Regions from separate parts of the Clostridium septicum genome, predicted to be linked through region 2. Evidence: a T-box and tRNA genes for the amino acid it is inferred to sense, from the RefSeq annotation. Region 2 holds a T-box; the other holds one or more tRNA genes.
What was found. The T-box of region 2 lies ahead of asnS (asparagine--tRNA ligase). A T-box ahead of a tRNA ligase gene usually reads a tRNA of that ligase, here a tRNA-Asn.
Positions count from the first base shown of each region.

Region 1: it has a tRNA-Asn gene. The T-box ahead of asnS (asparagine--tRNA ligase) is inferred to sense a tRNA for this amino acid. The anticodon was not compared.

Region 1 is NZ_CP023671.1:2,159,989-2,171,742, forward strand. It holds tRNA gene CP523_RS09860 (tRNA-Lys) at 1-60, shown strand, start outside; tRNA gene CP523_RS09865 (tRNA-Leu) at 70-153, shown strand; tRNA gene CP523_RS09870 (tRNA-Gly) at 193-267, shown strand; tRNA gene CP523_RS09875 (tRNA-Gly) at 273-346, shown strand; gene CP523_RS09880 (copper homeostasis protein CutC) at 535-1,161, shown strand; gene CP523_RS16580 (hypothetical protein) at 1,292-1,414, shown strand; gene CP523_RS09885 (alpha-amylase family glycosyl hydrolase) at 1,428-2,540, shown strand; gene CP523_RS16585 (alpha-1,6-glucosidase domain-containing protein) at 2,556-2,936, shown strand; tRNA gene CP523_RS09890 (tRNA-Arg) at 3,007-3,083, opposite strand; rRNA gene CP523_RS09895 (16S ribosomal RNA) at 3,537-5,051, shown strand; tRNA gene CP523_RS09900 (tRNA-Ile) at 5,154-5,230, shown strand; rRNA gene CP523_RS09905 (23S ribosomal RNA) at 5,431-8,335, shown strand; tRNA gene CP523_RS09910 (tRNA-Asn) at 8,442-8,516, shown strand; gene CP523_RS09915 (polysaccharide deacetylase family protein) at 8,808-9,746, shown strand; gene CP523_RS09920 (response regulator transcription factor) at 9,852-10,532, shown strand; gene CP523_RS09925 (sensor histidine kinase) at 10,520-11,754, shown strand, end outside.
Region 2 is NZ_CP023671.1:1,906,131-1,917,884, forward strand. It holds gene CP523_RS08450 (hypothetical protein) at 461-1,285, shown strand; gene CP523_RS08455 (hypothetical protein) at 1,275-2,144, shown strand; gene CP523_RS08460 (hypothetical protein) at 2,137-2,949, shown strand; gene CP523_RS08465 (ABC transporter ATP-binding protein) at 2,972-3,625, shown strand; gene asnS (asparagine--tRNA ligase) at 3,790-5,184, opposite strand; T-box leader at 5,241-5,487, opposite strand; gene CP523_RS16230 (cytochrome b5 domain-containing protein) at 5,580-6,269, shown strand; gene CP523_RS08480 (metallophosphoesterase family protein) at 6,317-7,012, opposite strand; gene CP523_RS08485 (M24 family metallopeptidase) at 7,164-8,240, shown strand; gene CP523_RS08490 (NupC/NupG family nucleoside CNT transporter) at 8,322-9,545, opposite strand; gene CP523_RS08495 (purine-nucleoside phosphorylase) at 9,682-10,500, opposite strand; gene murC (UDP-N-acetylmuramate--L-alanine ligase) at 10,928-11,754, opposite strand, start outside.

The sequences.
Region 1 (11,754 bases), 250 kb from region 2:
CGGTAGAGCACTTGACTTTTAATCAAGGTGTCCGGGGTTCGATTCCCCGGTAAGCCACCAAATATATATGCAGATGTGGCGGAATTGGCAGACGCACTAGACTTAGGATCTAGCGCCATTGGCGTGGGGGTTCGACTCCCTTCATCTGCACCATATATATTGAAAATTAAATTACCATGTAGATTATTTTATGCGGAAGTGGCTCAATGGTAGAGCGTCACCTTGCCAAGGTGAATGTTGCGAGTTCGAGTCTCGTCTTTCGCTCCAAATCTGCGGGTGTAGCTCAATGGTAGAGCCCTTGCCTTCCAAGCAAGTTACGTGAGTTCGATTCTCATCACCCGCTCCATATTAAAAAAGACAACTAAAACAGTTGTCTTTTTTTATTCTGATAATAATCCACAAATGTGTATGAAATTGAAAGTTTTCCACAGTTTATAAAGTTGGAAATTAAATTTTTTGTGGATAAAATTCAGAAATTTCCTAAAATTATGTGGAGAAATATATATTAAGTGTGAATTAATTAAGGAGAAAACTATGATTTTTGAGTGCTGTGTTGGTTGTTATGAAGATGCTAAAATTGCAGAAAAAAGAGGCGCAAATAGAATTGAATTATGTGATAATTTATTAGAGGGAGGAACAACCCCAAGTTATGGAACGATTAGAGCTGCAGTAGAAAATATTAATATTCCAATAAACGTAATAATAAGGCCTAGGGGAGGAAATTTTACATATACTCAAGATGAAAAGAACATAATGTACAACGATATAAAGTTATGCAAAGATTTAGGCGTAAATGCTATAGTAATAGGAAGTCTAACAAATGATAATAAGATAGATAAGGAATTTGTAAAAAAAGCTAAGGAGTTAGCAGGAATTTTAAATATTACATATCATATGGCTTTTGACGAAATAAGTGATAAGAAAACAGCTATAGATGAATTAGTTGAATTAGGAATAGATAGAATTTTAACTAAAGGTGGAAATAATTCAGCTTTAGAAAATTTAGATAATTTAAAAGAGCTTATAGTATATGCAGGAGATAGAATAACAATAATCCCAGGAGCAGGAATTAATTCAAAAAATAGAGATATGGTTATATCATATACTGGAGCAAAAGAAGTTCATGGAACTAAGATTGTAGGAGAATTAAAAATTAAATAAAGTTTATTAAAAGGATGTAAAGTTTTATCTTTTCATCCTTTTCTATTTTATAAATATTTACAAAAGTAATTAATATAAAAAAGATTTTATAATATACATATATACAGAAATAATTTAAGGTGATATTGTGGTGAATTATAAAAATTTATATGATTGTGCAGATTTTGAAATTTTATATAAGTATGATGGAACTCTAGGAGAGATTTATTCAAAAAATAAAACTAAATTTGTATTATTGTCACCAACTGCGTAAAGTTAAAGTATGTTTGTATGGCAATAATGGTAGAGATTATTATAATTATTTAGTTACTATAGATGATATAGAGAATGAGGTAGTAGATCTATATGCTAAGGCTGTTGGTGTTAATGATGATAGGGGAATGGTAGTAGATTTAGAATCTACTAATCCAGATGGATGGAGTTTGCAAAATAGACCTATTTTAAAGAAGGCAACAGATGCCATAATTTACGAAATACACATTAGAGATTTCTCAATAGATGAAAATTCAGGGGTAAGTATTGATTATAAAGGTAAATATAGAGGAATGTGTGAAAAAGCTACTAAACTATTAAATAGTAATATTAGAACTGGAATAGATTATTTAAAGGAACTAGGGATAAATGTATTACATTTATTACAGGTCTTTGATTATAAAAGTATTGATGAAAGCAAGTTAGAATATCATCATTATAATTTGGGATATGATCCCCAAAATTATAATGTACCTGAAGGAGCATATTCCAGCGATCCATTTAATGCAAAAGTTAGAATCAGAGAGTTTAAAGATATGATAAGGAATTTTCACAACTTAGGAATTAATATGGTTATGGATGTTGTATATAATCATACTACAGATACTGAAAATTCAAATTTTAATTATATAGTACCAGGATATTATTATAGAAAAAATGACCATGGAACTTTTTCCAATGCATCACAATGTGGAAATGAAATAGCATCAGAGAGATATATGGTAAGAAAATTTATTGTGAATTCCCTTTGTTATTGGACAAAAGAATATAAAATTGATGGATTTAGATTTGATTTAATGGGAATTCATGATATAGAAACTATGAAGATAATACGTAGAAAATTATATGAGATAGATAAAAGTATATCAAATAAGGCATGGGCAAATGAGCCTTATCAAACTATAACATATACTTCATCACATGATAATTATACATTATGGGATAAGTTAAATATAAGCACTCAAAATGAAACTAAAGAAAATAGAGTTAAAATGAATAAATTAGCAGCGGCTATAATATTAACATCACAGGGAATACCATTTATATATGTAGGGTATGAATTATTAAGAATTAAAAAAAGAATAGATGGGACATTAGAAGAAAATAGCTATAATTCCCCAAGATAGTGTAAATAAAATAGAGTGGATAAGAAAAAAACATATATAAATGTTTTTAATTATTATAAAGTATTAATTGAATTAAGAAAAAATTATGCTGCTTTTAAAATGAATAGTAAAAAAGAAATTATTAAAAATATTTCATTTTTTAAGAAAGGTGAAAACTTTAATTGTAATAATGTGGTTGGATATTCGATTAATAGAAAAGAAGTAAAGGATACTTGGGATAAGATAGTTGTTATTTTTAATGCTAATAATAAAGATATAACAATAAATTTACCTGATAAGAATTGGGATATAGTTGTAAATGGAGAACTATCAGGGATAAATAGTATAAGTAGGATAGAAGGGGATAAAATAAAAGTTTCTGCAATCTCTGCTTATGTGTTAGTTAAGCAAAAATAAGGTTAATATAAATGCTAAAAAATATAATAAATAAAAAAGACTATATCTTACAAACTGATATAGTCTTTTTTGGTGCACCTAGAGGGATTCGAACCCCCGACGCCTGGATTCGAAGTCCAGCACTCTATCCAACTGAGCTATAGATGCAAATTATACTAATATATTATAATACCTTACATGTGATAATTCTAGGTAGATTTATTAAAATAAAATAATTTATTTTAATATATTACCATTTACTAAAATAAAAATCCTTTAAACAGTTCCTAGTGTGTCAATACAAGAAAAATAAAGAAAAAATATGTATAATTGTAGAAAAATAAGAATAATTTAATCAGAATACAAAATAAATGGGAGATTAAATATAATCCTATGATAAAATGATTCATGTCCTTAGGAAATGCGTTAGAGATGACGCAAAAGTATTTTAAAGCATATTAAAAAATATGTTGACAAAAAAAACTTAAGGTGCTAAGATAAGAAAGTCGCTTGAAGCGATGAGATCTTTGAAAATTGAACAGAATAAAAGTTAAGTAATAACCAGCAATTCTTTTGAGAGTCTTAAAAGACTCAAAGTAATTTGAGCAACAGATTAAACTTTTTAGTGAGAGTTTGATCCTGGCTCAGGACGAACGCTGGCGGCGTGCCTAACACATGCAAGTCGAGCGAGGGGAGTTTCTTCGGAAACAAACCTAGCGGCGGACGGGTGAGTAACACGTGGGCAACCTGCCTTGTAGAGGGGAATAGCCTCCCGAAAGGGAGATTAATACCGCATAACATTGCAGCTTCGCATGGAGCAGCAATTAAAGGAGTAATCCGCTACAAGATGGGCCCGCGGCGCATTAGCTAGTTGGTGAGGTAACGGCTCACCAAGGCGACGATGCGTAGCCGACCTGAGAGGGTGATCGGCCACATTGGGACTGAGACACGGCCCAGACTCCTACGGGAGGCAGCAGTGGGGAATATTGCACAATGGGGGAAACCCTGATGCAGCAACGCCGCGTGAGTGATGAAGGTTTTCGGATCGTAAAGCTCTGTCTTCAGGGACGATAATGACGGTACCTGAGGAGGAAGCCACGGCTAACTACGTGCCAGCAGCCGCGGTAATACGTAGGTGGCGAGCGTTGTCCGGATTTACTGGGCGTAAAGGGAGCGTAGGCGGACTTTTAAGTGAGATGTGAAATACCCGGGCTCAACCTGGGGGCTGCATTTCAAACTGGAAGTCTAGAGTGCAGGAGAGGAGAGTGGAATTCCTAGTGTAGCGGTGAAATGCGTAGAGATTAGGAAGAACACCAGTGGCGAAGGCGACTCTCTGGACTGTAACTGACGCTGAGGCTCGAAAGCGTGGGGAGCAAACAGGATTAGATACCCTGGTAGTCCACGCCGTAAACGATGGATACTAGGTGTGGGAGGTATCAACTCCTTCCGTGCCGCCGTTAACACATTAAGTATCCCGCCTGGGGAGTACGGTCGCAAGATTAAAACTCAAAGGAATTGACGGGGGCCCGCACAAGCAGCGGAGCATGTGGTTTAATTCGAAGCAACGCGAAGAACCTTACCTAGACTTGACATCTCCTGCATTACTCTTAATCGAGGAAGTCCCTTCGGGGACAGGATGACAGGTGGTGCATGGTTGTCGTCAGCTCGTGTCGTGAGATGTTGGGTTAAGTCCCGCAACGAGCGCAACCCTTATTGTTAGTTGCTACCATTTAGTTGAGCACTCTAGCGAGACTGCCCGGGTTAACCGGGAGGAAGGTGGGGATGACGTCAAATCATCATGCCCCTTATGTCTAGGGCTACACACGTGCTACAATGGCAAGTACAACGAGATGCAATACCGCGAGGTGGAGCTAAACTATAAAACTTGTCTCAGTTCGGATTGTAGGCTGAAACTCGCCTACATGAAGCTGGAGTTGCTAGTAATCGCGAATCAGCATGTCGCGGTGAATACGTTCCCGGGCCTTGTACACACCGCCCGTCACACCATGAGAGTTGGCAATACCCAAAGTTCGTGAGCTAACCGTAAGGAGGCAGCGACCTAAGGTAGGGTCAGCGATTGGGGTGAAGTCGTAACAAGGTAGCCGTAGGAGAACCTGCGGCTGGATCACCTCCTTTCTATGGAGAAATCTAGTTAACAAGATGATTAACTAGTAATAACTCAAAAGATATGGTATCTTAACTTCTGTTCAATTTTGAGGGATTTTCCTTCGAAATTATGGGTCTATAGCTCAGCTGGTTAGAGCGCACGCCTGATAAGCGTGAGGTCGATGGTTCGAGTCCATTTAGACCCACCATTGTTCTTTGAAAATTGCACATGAATTAAAAACAACTTAAGTGAGAATCTAAATTTAGAATTTAGTTATTTGAACTTACTCCTGAAAGCGTATGTGAACAGGAGTTTCAAATTAACGAAAGTTAATTGAGAAGTGACAACAAGCCAAGAATAATATTCTTTGTGAAAGTAAATTAACTCTTTGTAAAAGAGAACCGTATAGGTCAAGCTACAAAGGGCACATGGTGAATGCCTTGGCATCAGGAGCCGATGAAGGACGTGATAAGCTGCGAAAAGCTTCGGGTAGGCGCACATAGCCAGTGATCCGGAGATCTCCGAATGAGGAAACTCACATGGGAAACCCCATGTATCCTGTAATGAATAAATAGTTGCAGGAAGGTAAACCCAGGGAACTGAAACATCTAAGTACCTGGAGGAAGAGAAAGAAAAATCGATTTTCTAAGTAGCGGCGAGCGAAAGGGAAAGAGCCCAAACCAGAGATTTATCTCTGGGGTTGCGGACAGAACATTAACAGGAAATTATAATTAATTGAATTTAACTGGAAAGTTAAGCCACAGAGTGTAATAGCCACGTAAATAAAAATTATAATAACTAAGTTCTGATCCAGAGTACCACGAGACACGTGAAACCTTGTGGGAAGCAGGGAGGACCACCTCCCAAGGCTAAATACTACCTGATGACCGATAGTGAAGCAGTACCGTGAGGGAAAGGTGAAAAGAACCCCGGGAGGGGAGTGAAATAGAACCTGAAACCGTGTGCCTACAACCGGTCAGAGCACCATATGAGTGTGATGACGTGCTTTTTGTAGAACGAGCCAACGAGTTACGGTATGTAGCAAGGTTAAGTACTTAAGGTACGGAGCCGAAGGGAAACCGAGTCTTAATAGGGCGAGTAGTTGCATGCCGTAGACCCGAAACCGGGTGACCTATCCATGGCCAGGTTGAAGCGGGGGTAAAACCCCGTGGAGGACCGAACCACGTTGCTGTTGAAAAAGCATGGGATGAGCTGTGGATAGCGGAGAAATTCCAATCGAACTCGGAGATAGCTGGTTCTCCTCGAAATAGCTTTAGGGCTAGCGTCGGATATGAGTAATGGAGGTAGAGCACTGAATGGGCTAGGGGGCGTATCGCTTACCGAACCTTATCAAACTCCGAATGCCATATACTATTAGTCCGGCAGTCAGACTACGAATGATAAGATCCGTGGTCAAAAGGGAAAAAGCCCAGATCGTCAGCTAAGGTCCCAAAGTGTAAGTTAAGTGGAAAAGGATGTGGGATTTCTAAGACAACTAGGATGTTGGCTTAGAAGCAGCCACTCATTGAAAGAGTGCGTAATAGCTCACTAGTCGAGAGATCCTGCGCCGAAAATGTCCGGGGCTCAAACTTACCACCGAAGCTACGGGCTCATCGTAAGATGAGCGGTAGAGGAGCGTCGTAATCGGGCTGAAGTCGTACCGTAAGGAGCGGTGGACTGATTACGAGTGAGAATGTTGGCATTAGTAGCGAGATGTGAGTGAGAATCTCACAGGTCGAAAATCTAAGGTTTCCTGGGGAAGGCTCGTCCGCCCAGGGTTAGTCGGGACCTAAGCCGAGGCCGATAGGCGTAGGCGATGGACAATCGGTTGATATTCCGATACCACTACAATCGTTATTATCGATGGTGTGACGGAGAAGGATAGGATGTGCTAGCGATTGGAAATGCTAGTCTAAGCGTTTAGGGAGTTGAAATAGGCAAATCCGTTTCAACAATCCTGAGGCGTGATGGGGAAGGCCATTAGGCTGAAGTATCTGATTCCATGCTTCCAAGAAAAGCATCTAGAGAGAGAAGTAGTGCCCGTACCGCAAACCGACACAGGTAGATGAGGAGAGAATCCTAAGACCAGCGGAAGAATTGCAGTTAAGGAACTAGGCAAATTGACCCCGTAAGTTAGCGAGAAGGGGTGCCTACGAGAGTAGGCCGCAGAGAATAGGCCCAAGCAACTGTTTAGCAAAAACACAGGTCTCTGCTAAAGCGCAAGCTGATGTATAGGGGCTGACGCCTGCCCGGTGCTGGAAGGTTAAGGGGAACACTTAGCGCAAGCGAAGGTGTGAACTTAAGCCCCAGTAAACGGCGGCCGTAACTATAACGGTCCTAAGGTAGCGAAATTCCTTGTCAGGTAAGTTCTGACCCGCACGAATGGCGTAATGACTTGGGCACTGTCTCAACTGCAAATCCGGCGAAGTTGTAGTGCGAGTGAAGATGCTCGCTACCCGCGATTGGACGGAAAGACCCCGTAGAGCTTTACTGTAGCTTAGCATTGAATTCCGATATTGTCTGTACAGGATAGGTGGGAGACTTGGAAACTAGGGCGTCAGCCTTGGTGGAGTCAACCTTGGGATACCACCCTGACAGTATTGGGGTTCTAACCGGACGCCATGAATCTGGTGACGGGACATTGTTAGGTGGGCAGTTTGACTGGGGCGGTCGCCTCCTAAAAAGTAACGGAGGCGCCCAAAGGTTCCCTCAGAACGGTCGGAAATCGTTCGAAGAGTGCAAAGGCAGAAGGGAGCCTGACTGCGACACCCACAAGTGGAGCAGGGACGAAAGTCGGGCTTAGTGATCCGGTGGTACCTCGTGGGAGGGCCATCGCTCAACGGATAAAAGCTACCTCGGGGATAACAGGCTGATCTCCCCCAAGAGTCCACATCGACGGGGAGGTTTGGCACCTCGATGTCGGCTCGTCGCATCCTGGGGCTGTAGTAGGTCCCAAGGGTTGGGCTGTTCGCCCATTAAAGCGGCACGCGAGCTGGGTTCAGAACGTCGTGAGACAGTTCGGTCCCTATCCGTCGCGGGCGTAGGAAATTTGAGAGGAGCTGTCCTTAGTACGAGAGGACCGGGATGGACTGACCTCTGGTGCACCAGTTGTTCCGCCAGGAGCATGGCTGGGTAGCTAAGTCGGGAAGGGATAAACGCTGAAAGCATCTAAGCGTGAAGCCCCCCTCAAGATGAGATTTCCCATAGCATAAGCTAGTAAGACCCCTTGAAGAACACAAGGTTGATAGGTCAGAGGTGTAAGTGTGGTAACATATTTAGCTGACTGATACTAATAGGTCGAGGGCTTGACCAAAACAAAAAGATGAAACTTAGCAGAGCTGAGTGAATTCGAGAAACGAAATCAAAGATTTTGGCTCTCATTCATGTGCAATTTTCAGAGAATATATTCTGAATAATATTCCGTGGTAGCTCAATGGTGGAGCACTCGGCTGTTAACCGATAGGTTGGAGGTTCGAATCCTCTCCACGGAGCCATTATTTAATAAAAATAGTTTTATAAGAATGGAAACAATCTATTTTTATAAAACTATTTTTTTGCGCGTTAATTTTTATTCAAATGGGATAATATATATTATTAAAATTACATAGTTAATAATATTATTTATGTACACTTATTTTGAAATTTTAGTCATTTAAAGGCGAAAAGGTATGTAATTTTGTAACTTTTTCGTAACTTTTGGTTAATAAAATGTAAATTATTAAAGTGGACAAGGGTATATAATTAATTTAGATGATTTATTAGCTTTATAGGAGTGTGTTAAAAATATGAAAAAATCCAAAAAAATGATAAAAAGGAAGAAGCAAAAGAATTTTATTATATTTGTAAGCGCATTAATTTTTTGCGTATTTGCAGTGATTTTTCTTTCAACTAAATTAAAAAATGATACTATAGATATAAAGGCAGATGAAATAGAGAATAAGAATAGTAGTGAAAATCCCAAAACATCAGAAGTAAATTCTGATAAACCTAAAGAAGTTACTTTAGATAATTCAAATTATCTATCATTAAAAGATGATCCAAATGCAGATGATGCATCAGTGGTATTACCTGAAACAATGTATAAATGGAACTTTCAAAGAACCGATGGAAAAAAGATAGCATATCTTACATTTGATGACGGTCCATCAGAGAATGTAACTGGTAAAATATTAGATACATTAAAAGATAATAATATAAAAGCTACATTCTTCACTTTAGGATCAGCAATAGAGGAAAATCCTAAATCAGGTGAATTACTTAAAAGAATGGTTAAAGAAGGACATGCTATAGCGAATCATGGATATTCTCATGATTATAAAATTTTATATCCTAACGGTTCAGTAGATGTAAATTCTTTCATGAATGATATGGAAAAAAACAGAAAAATACTTAAAGAAAAACTAGGTAAGGATTTTGATACCAGAGTAATTAGATTACCTGGTGGACATGGAACTTGGGATGGAGTAAGTGCATTAGATGCTGAACTATCAAAACAAGGGTTATACCAAGTAGATTGGAATTCATTAAACGGAGATGCAGAGGCAAATAATCGCTCAACAGAGGAACTAATTGGAAGGTTAAGGGAAACAATTGACCAGTTTGATTATGATACTGTAATAGTATTAATGCATGATTCAGCAGGAAAGAAAACAACAGCTGAGTATTTACAAAATGCTATAGATTACTTAAGAGCAAAGGGTTTTGAATTTAGAACATTAAAATAAAGAGACGGTAAACCGTCTCTTTATTTTATATATTTAGATAATTGGAAAAAATTAATACTTAAAGTATTATATAAATTAAGGAATAATATTTTTAGAGGTGATTTTATGGGAAAAGTTTTATTAGTAGAAGATGAGGCTAGTATTAGAGGATTTTTAAAGATAAATTTAAAAAGAAATGATTTAAAGGTATTAGAAACAGATAACGGAGAAGATGGATTAAAAATTGCAGATTTAGAAAGACCTGAAATAGCTATTTTAGATGTAATGTTACCTGGAATAGATGGTTTTGAAGTTTGTGATACATTAAGAAGGAAATATCCAAATATGGGTATAATAATGTTAACAGCTAAAAGTCAAGATATAGATAAAATTATGGGATTAGAGTATGGTGCAGATGATTATATAGTAAAACCTTTTAATCCAATAGAAGTAGTTTTAAGAGTTAAAGCTCTTTTAAGAAGGATTGTAGAGAAACAAAATAAAAGAGAAAAATTAATAGTTGGTAATTTTACTATAGATTTATATTCTCAAAAATTATTGAAACAAGAAGAAGAGATAGATCTTACACCTAAAGAATATCTATTAATGAAACTATTTTTAGAGAATCCTAATAGAGCATTTAAAAGGGATGAATTATTAGATTTAGTTTGGGGAGAAAATTATTTTGGTGATCCTAAAATAATAGATGTAAATATAAGAAGGTTAAGGGCTAAAATAGAAGATGATTCATATGAACCAAAATATATAGAAACTGTATGGGGAATTGGATATAGATGGAGAGTTTAAAAAGTAAAAGTATAAAAATTAGGCTTATAAGAAATTTTTTTATAGTTATTTTTTCAATAATAGTTTTTTTAAATGTATTATTACTTATTTTTGTTAGAAAATATTATTATGATAACACTGAAGAACTATTAAGAAATCAAATTAAGGTTTCAACCAATTTTTATAATAAATATTTTTCGGCAGCATCATTGGTTGATGTTATTTCAGATAATGTTGATGCTTTTTGGAATCAAAGTAATGCTCAAGTAGAGATTTTAGATAATAAAGGTAAATTATTAATGGATTCTATAGGCGTTAAAGATGAAGAATTGTTAAAAACTCCAGATATAGAAAAAGCTATTAATGGGCATATTAGCAGATGGATTGGAAACGTAGATTATTATAAAAATAAGATTATGGTAGTATCAGCACCGATTACATCTAATGGTAGCGTAGTTGGGGTTATAAGATTAATAACATCTATGGAAGCAGTAGATGGAACTATAGAAGTAATAGTAGGATTCTTTTTAATTATATCAATATTAGTATTAGTTATAGGAGTTATTCTTAGTATTTTGATTTCTAATAGTATAATTGAGCCAATAAATTCACTTACACTTATAGCCGAAAAAATGGCTTCAGGGGATATGGCGATAAGAAGTAAAGTAAAAGATGAGGATGAGGTTGGTAAATTAGCTAATACTTTAAATTATATGGCCGATGAGTTAGAAAAAAGAGAACAACTTAAAAATGAATTTATATCATCTGTATCTCATGAATTAAGGACTCCTCTTACTGCTATAAAAGGTTGGGCTATAACATTAAATGATGAATCAACAGATAAAGAAACACTAAAGGTTGGTTTTGATATAATAGAAAAAGAAACAGAACGACTAACTAGTATGGTGGAAGAATTATTAGATTTTTCAAGGCTAATTAATGATAATATATCATTAAAAAAAGCAAATGTAGATTTAGATACTTTTATTATTTATATTAAAAATTATATGTCGCCTAGAGCTAACAGGGAAGGATTAAATTTTAAAGTAAATAAGTTAAATAATTTAGGAAGAGTATATATAGATGGAAATAGATTGAAACAAATTTTAATAAATTTATTAGATAATTCTTTCAAATTTACTGAATCAGGAGGAAAGGTGTCTTTAACGGTTTCTAATGAGAGTGAGTATATAAAATTTATAATAGAGGATAATGGAATAGGTATATCTAAGGAAGACCTCCC
Region 2 (11,754 bases):
GATTATAATAAGTAAATAAAATTTATTGCTAATAAATAATTTATATTTAGAGTTAATGAACTATATTATAATAAAATGTAGATTTTGTTAGATTTAGGCAAGTATAAATATCACAAATACGGATGATTTTATATTTATGTATATAATGTTTAAATAAATAATACAAATAACAAGAATATTAAATGAAAAAATTTAGTTTAATTATAAATAATAAAATAAAAATTGACAAATTTTTATTTTTTAAATATGATATTTATGTACTCCTTAGCTAACTTTCATAGTTGAAGAGATATCATATTATTGTAATTCTTAGTCTGTAAATTCTAATGATAAAGTTAAAATTAATTATATACTTTGTTTACAAGATGATAGATATAATAAATTACTATAGTACAAAAATATTTTTAATAATTTATTTTTGTAAAAATAAATTATTAAAAGTTTATAAAAAGGAGAAAGAATGATATTAAATGAACTTAAAAGAGTAATTACAAGTAAAAAATTTATTATAGTTATTTTTATAGGATTATTAATTGCTTCTATTAGTGTATATATTGATATTAAACAATACATATTTTTCAATTATGATGCTCCTGATATCCAAACACCAGAACTCCAAGAAAAGGCTAAAATTATGGTAGAGAACGGTCTAAATAAATATTCAGTATTTTTTAGTTCATTCTTAATGTCTATTGTTACAATGCCTATTCTCTCAGTATTACCTTTTGGATTGTCATATATAGAAGATAAGGAATATGGCATTATTAAACAAATAGATATGAGAATAAACCATAGGAAATATATATTATCAAAATTACTTGTTAATGGAATTGCTGGTGGATTAGCAATAATAATTCCAACTATAATATTAAGTATATTAATTTTTACTTTTTTAAAAGGTAATATAACTAGCTTTTATGGATATGGTAAAATTGGAGGACCATTTGCAAAATTATTAACTGAAAATTTTGGTATTTATATAATGATGCATATGTTTATAAATTTTATTTTAGGTTTTGCTTATGCTAATATTGGATTAGCAATTTCTGCATTTATCAAAAATAAGATAGCAATAATACTTTCACCATTTCTATTTTGGATATTAGGAAGTATGTTCTGTTCCATTTTAAATATATATAACTATTCACCATCATCCATTAGTCAATTTTATAGAAGTGCAGATATGACTGTAAGTAATATTTTTGTAGAAATAATAGTTATAATTGTTTTATTTTCAACACTATTTATTTCTAAAACAAAAAAGGGTGACATATATGAGAAATAAGAATAATAGAGATAAAATTATAGAGTTGGTAAAGTTAAACTTAGATATTTGTAATATATCAAAAAAAATAATATTAAGTATATTAATATTTTCTGTAGTAATTTATATTATTACTAACCGATTAGCAGAAGTAAGTTATAGCTATAATTTAGATTTAAATATATGGGATGGAATTTTTAGAACTACAACTTATAGCAGTTTAATTTTAGGTTTCTACTTTCCTTATATTATAATTTTAACAACTTTTTTTAATACTAAAAGTGATTATATAAAATTTATAATGTTAAGAACTAAAGAAAAAAGAATATGGATTGTATCTAAGATTTTAACTAATATTGTGTTTAGTTTTTTGTTTACAATTTCTTTTTTTATTATTGTATTTAGTATTAACTTCCTAATGTTTAAATTTGAAAATAAATGGAGTGAAATTATATTAAATAAGAATAGCATTAAGCTTGCTGGTTTGTTATATCCAAATTTCTTTGTTTATAGTTTTAAGCCGCTCGAAGGGTTTTTAATATCTTTTTTACAAATCTTTATATCTTCCTCAATTGTTTTAAATTTAAGAGATCTATTAATAAATTATATAAAATCAAAAAATGTTTCATACTCAATAATGAGTATGTATTTAATTATGAATATTATTATTGAGTCATATGGTTTAAATGAAGGTATATTTAAAATAAATGAATATATAGGATTGGGTACAATATCTATTATATTTAAGCATAAGTTTAAAAATTATAATGGATTTACTACTTCTTTAAGTACTTCAATTATAATTAGTTTAATACTTTTATTTGTAATATTATTTTTAAATCTATTCTTTAGTAGAAAGGCATTAATGGAAAATGATTAAAAGAATAGTAAGTATAAATTTCAAGGTAAATAATGAAGCACTGCGAATTTTAATTTTATTTGTTGTAGGTATATTAATAACAAATCTACATTATGGATTAATGGGAATAGATAATAATACTTTATTAATGGGAGATGTTATTATAGAAACTTATGGTGGATTAGTAACAGAGTATAGTATATATAACATTTTTTATTTTATATTATGGATTACTCCATATATAATAGTATTAAATTTGCTTAATTTATCTACAATAGATAGATTTAGAGAAAGTACAACTTTGGTACTACCAAGAGTTAAAAAGAAGTCAAAGTGGTTTATAGCTTTTAATTTAACGATAATAATAAGAATAAGTATATATTTTTTTACATTATTTTTATCTTCGCTAGTTGTAGTTTTGATAAAAAGTGGATATGTAGCATTTCAAAATTCACCAGTACACATAAATAGCGTAATAAATATAAATCAATATGGTATTTCATTATATATTATTTTATTAAATATTTTGACAGTAGTAGCTATACAACTTTTTTTAAATAATTTATATTCTATTTTTTCAAGATCAAATGAAGCAAGTGTTATAGGAATACTGTTTTATATAGCACCAATATTTTACCCTAAAAAGACTGAATTTTGCAAAATGTTTTTGGTTAATAATGGAATGCTAAAAAGATATGAAATGTTTGAGAATGGATTTAATGGATTGAATTTTAAGAGTTCTTTGATATTTATTATTGCTTTTATAATAATAAATTTTTTAATAGGACTATTTATAATCAAAAAACAGGATATTGTAGATATTTAATTATTAGTAGGAGGATAATTTTTTGAATGATAATGTAATAGAAATAGTTAATTATACAAAAATATTTAAAGGAACAACGGTTTTAAAAAATATAAATTTAAATATTATAAGAGGAAAATGCTATGGGATTGTGGGAAGAAATGGCTCAGGAAAAACCTTAATTTTTAAATCCATATGTGGATTTATTAGACCGACATCCGGATATGTAATGGTGAATGGTTTAAAAATAGGGTTTGATGTAGATTTTCCTGATGATGTTGGAGCGTTAATTGAGCAACCAGGATTTTTACCAAATTATAATGCGTTTGATAATTTAAAGTTTTTAGCAAATATTAGAAATAAAATTGGTAATAAAGAAATTGAAAAGGTATTAAAATTTGTAGAGTTATATCCAATTGATAATAAGTTAGTAAAAGAATATTCTTTAGGTATGAAGCAACGATTAGGTATAGCACAAGCTATAATGGAGGATCCTGAAATATTAATATTAGATGAACCTTTTAATGGATTAGATAAAGAGGGAGTTAAAAACCTAAAAGAAAAGTTAATAGAACTTAAAGAAAAGGGAAAAACAATACTGATGACAAGTCATATATATCAGGATATAGAGGAACTAAGTGACTATATTTATGAAGTAGATAATGGAGTTTTAATTAAACTTAAAGGTGATAATTAGTAGAAAAAATTTATGAATATTATAAAGGATCATAAATATAAAATAATGTTTATTTTATATTTATGGACAGGCATTAAAATAGTAAGTTAGTTACTTTAATATAATTTAGTAAAATAGCAATGAACAAACCATAGTAAACATACTGCTTACTATGGTTTGTTTAATTAGAATTCAGATTGTCCTGTAGTTCTTGGGAATGGTATTACGTCTCTGATATTTGACATACCAGTAACATACATTATAAGTCTTTCAAATCCTAGTCCGAATCCAGCATGTTTAGTTTCACCGAATTTTCTAAGATCTAAATACCACCAATAGTCTTCTTCTTTAAGACCTAGTTCAGCCATTCTCTTAGTTAAAATATCGATTCTTTCTTCTCTTTGGCTACCACCGATTATTTCACCTATTCCAGGAACTAATAAGTCCATAGCTGCAACAGTTTTTTGATCATCATTTAATCTCATATAAAATGCTTTAATATCTTTTGGATAATCAGTAACGAACAATGGTTTCTTAAAGTGTTCTTCAGTAAGATATCTTTCATGTTCAGTTTGTAAATCGATACCCCACTCTACTGGATAATCAAATTTCTTATTAGATTTCTTTAAAATTTCTATAGCTTCAGTATAAGTAACTTTTCCAAAATCTGATGAAACTACGTGATTCAATCTATCGATAACACCTTTATCAACGAATTGATTAAAGAATGCCATTTCTTCTGGACATTCAGTCATTACATATTCAATAACATATTTTAACATATCTTCTGCTAATTCCATATCATCTTTTAAATCAGCAAATGAAATTTCAGGTTCTATCATCCAGAATTCAGCCGCATGTCTAGCTGTATTTGAATTTTCAGCTCTGAATGTAGGTCCAAAAGTATAAACATTTCTAAATGCTAAAGCATAACATTCAGCGTTTAATTGTCCTGATACTGTAAGATTTGATTCTTTACCGAAGAAATCTTGACTGAAATCTATAGCTCCATCTTCGGTTTTTGGAGTATTATTTAAATCTAGAGTTGTTACTCTAAACATTTCTCCAGCACCTTCACAGTCACTTCCAGTTAAAATTGGAGTATGAGTATATACAAATCCTCTTTCTTGGAAGAATTTGTGTATAGCATAAGCAGCTACTGAACGAACTCTAAATACTGCTGAGAATGCATTACTTCTTGGTCTTAAATGAGCTATAGTTCTTAAATATTCAAAAGTATGTCTTTTCTTTTGAAGAGGATAGTCTGATTGAGACATGCCTTCAATAACTATTTCTTTTGCTTGAATTTCAAATGGTTGTTTAGCTTCTGGAGTAGCAACTAAAGTACCTACAACAGATATTGATGAGCTTATAGGTAATTTAGAAACTTCCTTAAAGTTTTCTAGTTTGTTATCAAAAACAATTTGAACATTTTTAAAGAAAGTACCATCATTAACTTCTATAAATCCAAATGCATTTGATGCTCTTAATGTTCTTATCCATCCAGAAATTTTAACTTCTTTTGATAAGTATTCACTTTCATTTCTATAAAGTGATTTAATTAAAACTACTTTATCCATAAATTAAGCCTCCTATATATAATATATCTTAAAAATAAAAAAACCCTTCATCCCTATAAAGGGACGAAAGGATACTTTCGCGGTACCACCCAAATTGTCATAAACATATGACCACTTAACTGACACAAATAATGTCATTCAATTAATAACGGTTTGAATCCGTCTAAGCCTACTCTCATTTAAATTTAGATTTCAGTTAGAAACTCAGAGATGTTCTTCACTAAAGGTTTCGTATAAGGCTCACACCATCCCTTATTCGCTAAGACTACATCCAAAAGCTACTCTTCTCATCACAGTAATAATTTATAATGTTTATTACGATTTTACACTAATTTACTAACATTTGCAACTTTTTATCATAATATATTTTTATAGTGTTTTATTTGGAGGAGTTTATGACCAAAAAGGATTTTTTAGAAGAAAAATTTACAGAGTTAAATCAATTAAAAACTATTTTATTAACGTATCCAAAGGATTACAAGGATAGTATTATAGAAGTTATGGAGGGGGTTTGTAATAAGGTTACTAAATACTTAGATGATTGTAAGAACCATACATTTAGAGGGGAATCTTTAGTAAATAAAAAATTTACATTACAGGAATTAGCTAATTACAATGGAAAAAATGGTATGCCTGCATATATATCCATTAATAGCAATGTTTATTTAGTTAAAAATAATAGAGTATTTAATGAAAATATCTATGGATTAAGGGCTGGAAAAGATTTAACAGATTTTTTTAGTAATTCGAATATAGATATAAATGAGGTTTTAGGAGAATTAAAGTTAATTGGTGTAATAGTACCAGAAATGTCTAGAAGGTGTAGAGAAAATGTAATTATGGATATGCCAACAGAGTTTACTATTAATGAGCTTCAAAAGTATAATGGTAGGAATGGAATGGCAGCTTTAGTTGCTATAAATGGAACTGTATATGATGTTGCAGACGTAAAGGCCTGGCAAAATGGTGTCCATTTTGGAGTTATGGCAGGAAAAGATGTTACAAAGGCATTTTTAAATTGTCACTCAGAAAACAAAGATAAAATATTATCTAATTTGAGAGTAGTCGGTACCTTAATAGATTAATATAATAAAATTACCAATACACAATTAAATAGTGTATTGGTAATAATTTATTCTTTACCAGATATATATGAGTTTATTAAATTACAAGGAAAAGATAATAGTTGGGTATCTTTCACTATTCTTTTATATTCATACTCTAATTCTCTGATTCTTGATTTAACTGTATTATTTTCTATATCTAAGATACAATAAGTAATATTGGGTCTTCCTATTTTAGGCTTTCCAACACTACCAACATTAATAAATAATTTATTATTAAACTCTTTAATGATTGGTATATGAGTATGGGCACATACTAACACATCTTCTTTTAAATCTTCCATTATTTTTTGTGTATTTTCAGCATCTGCAAATAAATACTCATTTATCTTATTTGGACTTCCATGAACAAACTTAATTTTTAAATCATCTACTTTATATTCTAGAAATTCTGGTAATTGATTTAGATAAAATTTATTTGATTCTCTTACTTCTTGGCAATTCCAAGGTAGAGAGAAAGAATTTATTTCTGTATCCCTTATATAACTAAAGGCACCATCTACAACTGATGCATCATAATTTCCTTTTATACAAGGTAGATTTCGTCTTCTGATTAATGCGATAACCTCATTTGGATGTGGACCATACCCAACAAGATCCCCAAGGCAAACAATCATATCAACCTTTTGTTCATCAATATCTTCTAATGTTTTCATTAATGCGTAAATATTACCGTGAATATCTGAAATAGCAGCTATCCTCATTTTTTCCCCTCCTAAATAAACGTACATTATATTATACCACTTAGAAGTAATTAGAATAAGAAGTTTTAATTAAAAGTATAACATAGATATTATAGTATCTTTACAGTATACTATTAATAGAAGAGATAAAATATTTGAGGAGGAAGGAATAATGAAAGAAACTAGAATACAAAATGTATTAGAAGCAATGGAAAAACAAGGACTAAATCAGATTATAGTGACATCAGCACCTTCTATTTTTTATTTAACAGGAAAGTGGATTTCTCCGGGGGAGAGAATGATAGCTTTATACTTAAACACTAATGGAAGTCATAAGTTTATAGTAAATAAGTTATTTCCTATATATGAAGATTTAGGAGTAGATATATTATGGTATTCAGATATAGAAGATCCAATAAACTTATTATGCACAGTTGTGGATAAAGAAAAGGCTTTAGGTGTGGATAAAACTTGGCCAGCTCATTTCTTAATTAATTTAATGAATAGAAATATTGTTAAAGGATTTGTAAATTCATCTCCTATAATAGATAGATTAAGAATGATAAAAGATGAAGAAGAAATAAAGCTTATGAAAAAATCATCAAATATAAATGACAAAGTTATGAAAGAATTATGGGAGAACTTTAAAGAAGGATATTCTGAAAAGTATTATTCTAATCTTTTAGCTGAATTATATGAAAAAGAAGGAGTGAATTCATTTTCTTTTTCACCTATAATTGCAACAAGTCCAAATGGTGCAGATCCTCATCATAAATCAGGGAATTCTAAGTTAAGAAAAGGTCAAAGTATAGTAATAGATATGGGAGGAATATATAATTATTATTGTTCAGATATGACTAGAACTATATTTTTTGGAGAAGCCCCAACGAAAGAGCATGAAAAGATATATAATATAGCAAAAGAAGCAAACTTGAAAGCTATATCAAAAGTAAAAGATGGTGTGAAATTTTCAGAAATAGATAAAGCAGCACGAGGACATATAGAAGATGCTGGATATGGAGAATATTTTACTCATAGAACAGGTCATAGTATAGGAATAGAATGTCATGATTTTGGAGATGTAAGCTCTGTTAATAATGATGAAGTTAAATCAGGAATGATATTCTCTATAGAGCCAGGGATATATTTAAAAGATAATTTCGGGGTAAGAATAGAGGATTTAGTATTAGTAACTAAAAATGGATGTGAAGTATTAAACTCAGTTACTAAGGATATAACAATAATTTAAAATAAAGAAACCTAGCTTTAAAGCTAGGTTTTTTATAATTAAATTTAATATTTATTTTAGTTATTATTAATAATTTGTAAATTAGAATAGTACACCAGCAATTGTAGCTGTTAAGCAAGTTGCTAAAACACCACCTAAAAGTGATTTAAATCCTAAGCTAGCAATTGTCTTTTTCTTTTCTGGTGCTAATCCACCAATACCAGCTATTTGAATAGCTATTGAACTAAAGTTAGCGAATCCGCATAAAGCATAAGTTAGCATCATAACAGTTTTTTCATGTAATGTACCTGCTACTATATAGTTTGAAAGCTCAGAATAAGCAACGAATTCGTTTAAGATTATTTTTTGTCCTAATAAGCTACCAGCAACTGAAATATCTTGTGTTGGAACACCCATAATGAATACTAATGGTGAGAAAATCTTACCGATTATCCATTGGAAACTTAAACCAGGGAATCCGAATATTCCACCTATAGAACCAATTATAAAGTTAAGTAATGCTAGTAATGCAATGAATGCAAGTAGCATAGCACCAACATTTAATGCAAGACCTAAACCATCACTAGCTCCGTTAGCAGCAGCTTCAACAACGTTTGATGCTGTGATTTCAACTTCAATGTCAGCAGAATTCTTAGTTTCACTTTCTTCAGTTTCAGGAACTAAGATTTTAGCTAATATTAAACCTGCTGGAGCAGCCATTATACTAGCAGTTAAAAGGTGACCAGCAGGAACACCCATAGCAACATATCCAGCCATAACTCCACCAGCAACAGTAGCCATACCACCAATCATAATAGCCATGATTTCAGATCTAGTCATAGTTTTTACGAAAGGTTTAACAAGTAAAGGTGCTTCTGTTTGGCCTAAGAATATATTACCAACAGCACTTAGTGTTTCTGATCCACTTGTTCCAAGTAATTTACATATAAATTTAGCTATAAATTTAACTATAGCTTGCATAACTCCAAGATAGTATAAAACTCCCATTAAAGATGAGAAGAAAACTATAGTAGGTAATATTTGAACTACCCATACAAATCCTACAGAGCTGCTTGAATCAGCTAATGATCCAAATAAAAAGTTAGTACCTTCTTTAGTAAAGTCAAGTAGTTTAGTAATAGCGGCGCTTGCACCTTCAAATACTTTTCTACCAGCAGGAACTTTTAAAATAAGAAGAGCTAATACAATTTGTAATCCAAGCCCAGTAGCAACAAGTCTCCAATTGATTTTCTTCTTGTTTTCTGAAAATAAGAATGCTATACCAAATATAGCTATAATACCTATAATACCGATAAATCTATTCAATGTTAATCTCCTCTTTCCTTGTGATTTATTTTACATTGGCGTATTTTCGGGTTATTAAATTGGCGTATATTTTTGGATTATTAAATTAGCGTATATTTTCGGGTTATTAAATTCTAGTATTAATTAAAAAAAAATATTAAATTGCAGAAATTATTTCACTCATAAGAGCAATAAATTTTTCTCTAACCATATTTGAAGTAACTATAACTTCTTCATGATCTAAAGGTTGTTCTAGTATTCCAGCTGCCATGTTTGTCATGCATGAAATACCAAGTACTTTCATTCCGCAATGATTTGCGATAATAACTTCAGGAGCAGTTGACATACCAACAGCATCTCCGCCAAGAATTCTAACCATTCTTACTTCAGCTGGAGTTTCGTAAGTTGGACCGCTCATCATAGCATAAACACCTTGTTTGATGTCCATATTAAGTTTCTTAGCTATTTCTAGTGCCTTATTTCTAAGTTCAACATTGTAAGCGTTTGACATATCAGGGAAACGAGGTCCAAACTTTTCAAGGTTTTTACCTATTAGTGGGTTGTCACCTGAAAGATTTAAATGGTCAGTTATTAACATTAAGTCTCCAGGTACATAACTTGTATTAACAGCACCTGCAGCATTAGTTACTACTAACTTTTCAACTCCTAATAATTTCATAACTCTTACTGGGAATGTTACTTCGTTATAAGCGTATCCTTCATAATAATGGAATCTACCTTGCATAGCAACGACGCATTTTCCATTTAGCATACCGATTACAAGTCTACCAGCATGACCTTCAACTGTAGAAGTTGGAAAGTGTGGAAGATCTTTATAATCATAATATTCAGGGTTTTCAATAGAATCAGCTAAAGAACCTAAACCTGATCCAAGTATTAAACCGATTTCTGGTTTGTAATTAGTCTTTTCTAGTATAAACTGTGAAGCAACTTGAAGTTTGTTTGATAAATCCATAAAATCACCTCTAAAATTAATTATGTTTACGATTTAAGTTTTGTGTAATGCTATATAGCATAAATAATTATAAATTAAACTTCTAAAAAAGGAAATAAAAAAATTAAAATATTTTTAACAATTGTTTAATTATTACATATACATTTGTTAAAAATGTTCAGTTATATATAATAAATAGTTAAAAAATATATGAAATATATACTAAAATCGACAATAAAAAAGTAAAAATTCGATTAAACTTAATAATTTAGGTAATTGGAAGAAAAAATATATTTTATGTGAAAAAACGAACAATTTCGACAAAATATAAATATATTGATTTTTATATATTTATATTATGTTAAGTTAATTATAAAAATTCATAGTATAATTAAAAAATACAGGAGAATACTAAAAACTCCTGCATTTAAGTTATTTTGTAAGTAAATTATTTTAAAAGTAAGTCTGCAACCCTTACAACATCTCCAGCACCAACAGTTAAAATTAAATCGTTATTAGAAATATTTTTTCTTATATAATCTGCTACTTCTTCATGACTATGAATATTTTTACAATTAACTCCTTTAGATCTTAAAGCATCACCTAATTCATTAGAACTTACTAAGCCGGTATCTTTTTCTCTTGCAGCATAGATATCCATTAATATTAATTCATCGGTATCAAAGAAAGATTCTGTGAATTCACTAAATAAAGTTTTAGTTCTAGTATAAGTATGAGGTTGGAATATTGTATAAATCTTATTATGAGGTATTAATTGTGCAGTATTTAATGTAGCTTTTATTTCAACAGGATGATGAGCATAATCATCTATAATAGTTGCTCCATTTAACTCACCTTTATATTCAAAACGCTTATGAGCACCCTTACATTCTAATAGTCCTTTTATTATATCGCTATAAGGAATTTCGAAAATTAATCCTACACAAATAGTAGAAAGTGCATTTAATATATTATGCTTACCTGTTGTACTTAAAGTAACATCAAATAATTCTTCAGAGTTTTTATAAACTGTAAAAGTAGCACATCCTTTATTATTATAGGAAATATTTTTAGCAGTTATATCACCTTTATTAATTCCGTAACTTAAAGTGTTACAGTTACATTTACCTAATATATCATTGACCTTATCATCTTCAGCATAACCTATTAAAAATCCATTGTCAGGTATTAGGTTAGCAAACTTTTCGAATGTAGCTTTTATATGATTTATATCTTTATAATAATCTAAATGATCAGCATCTATATTTAAGATTA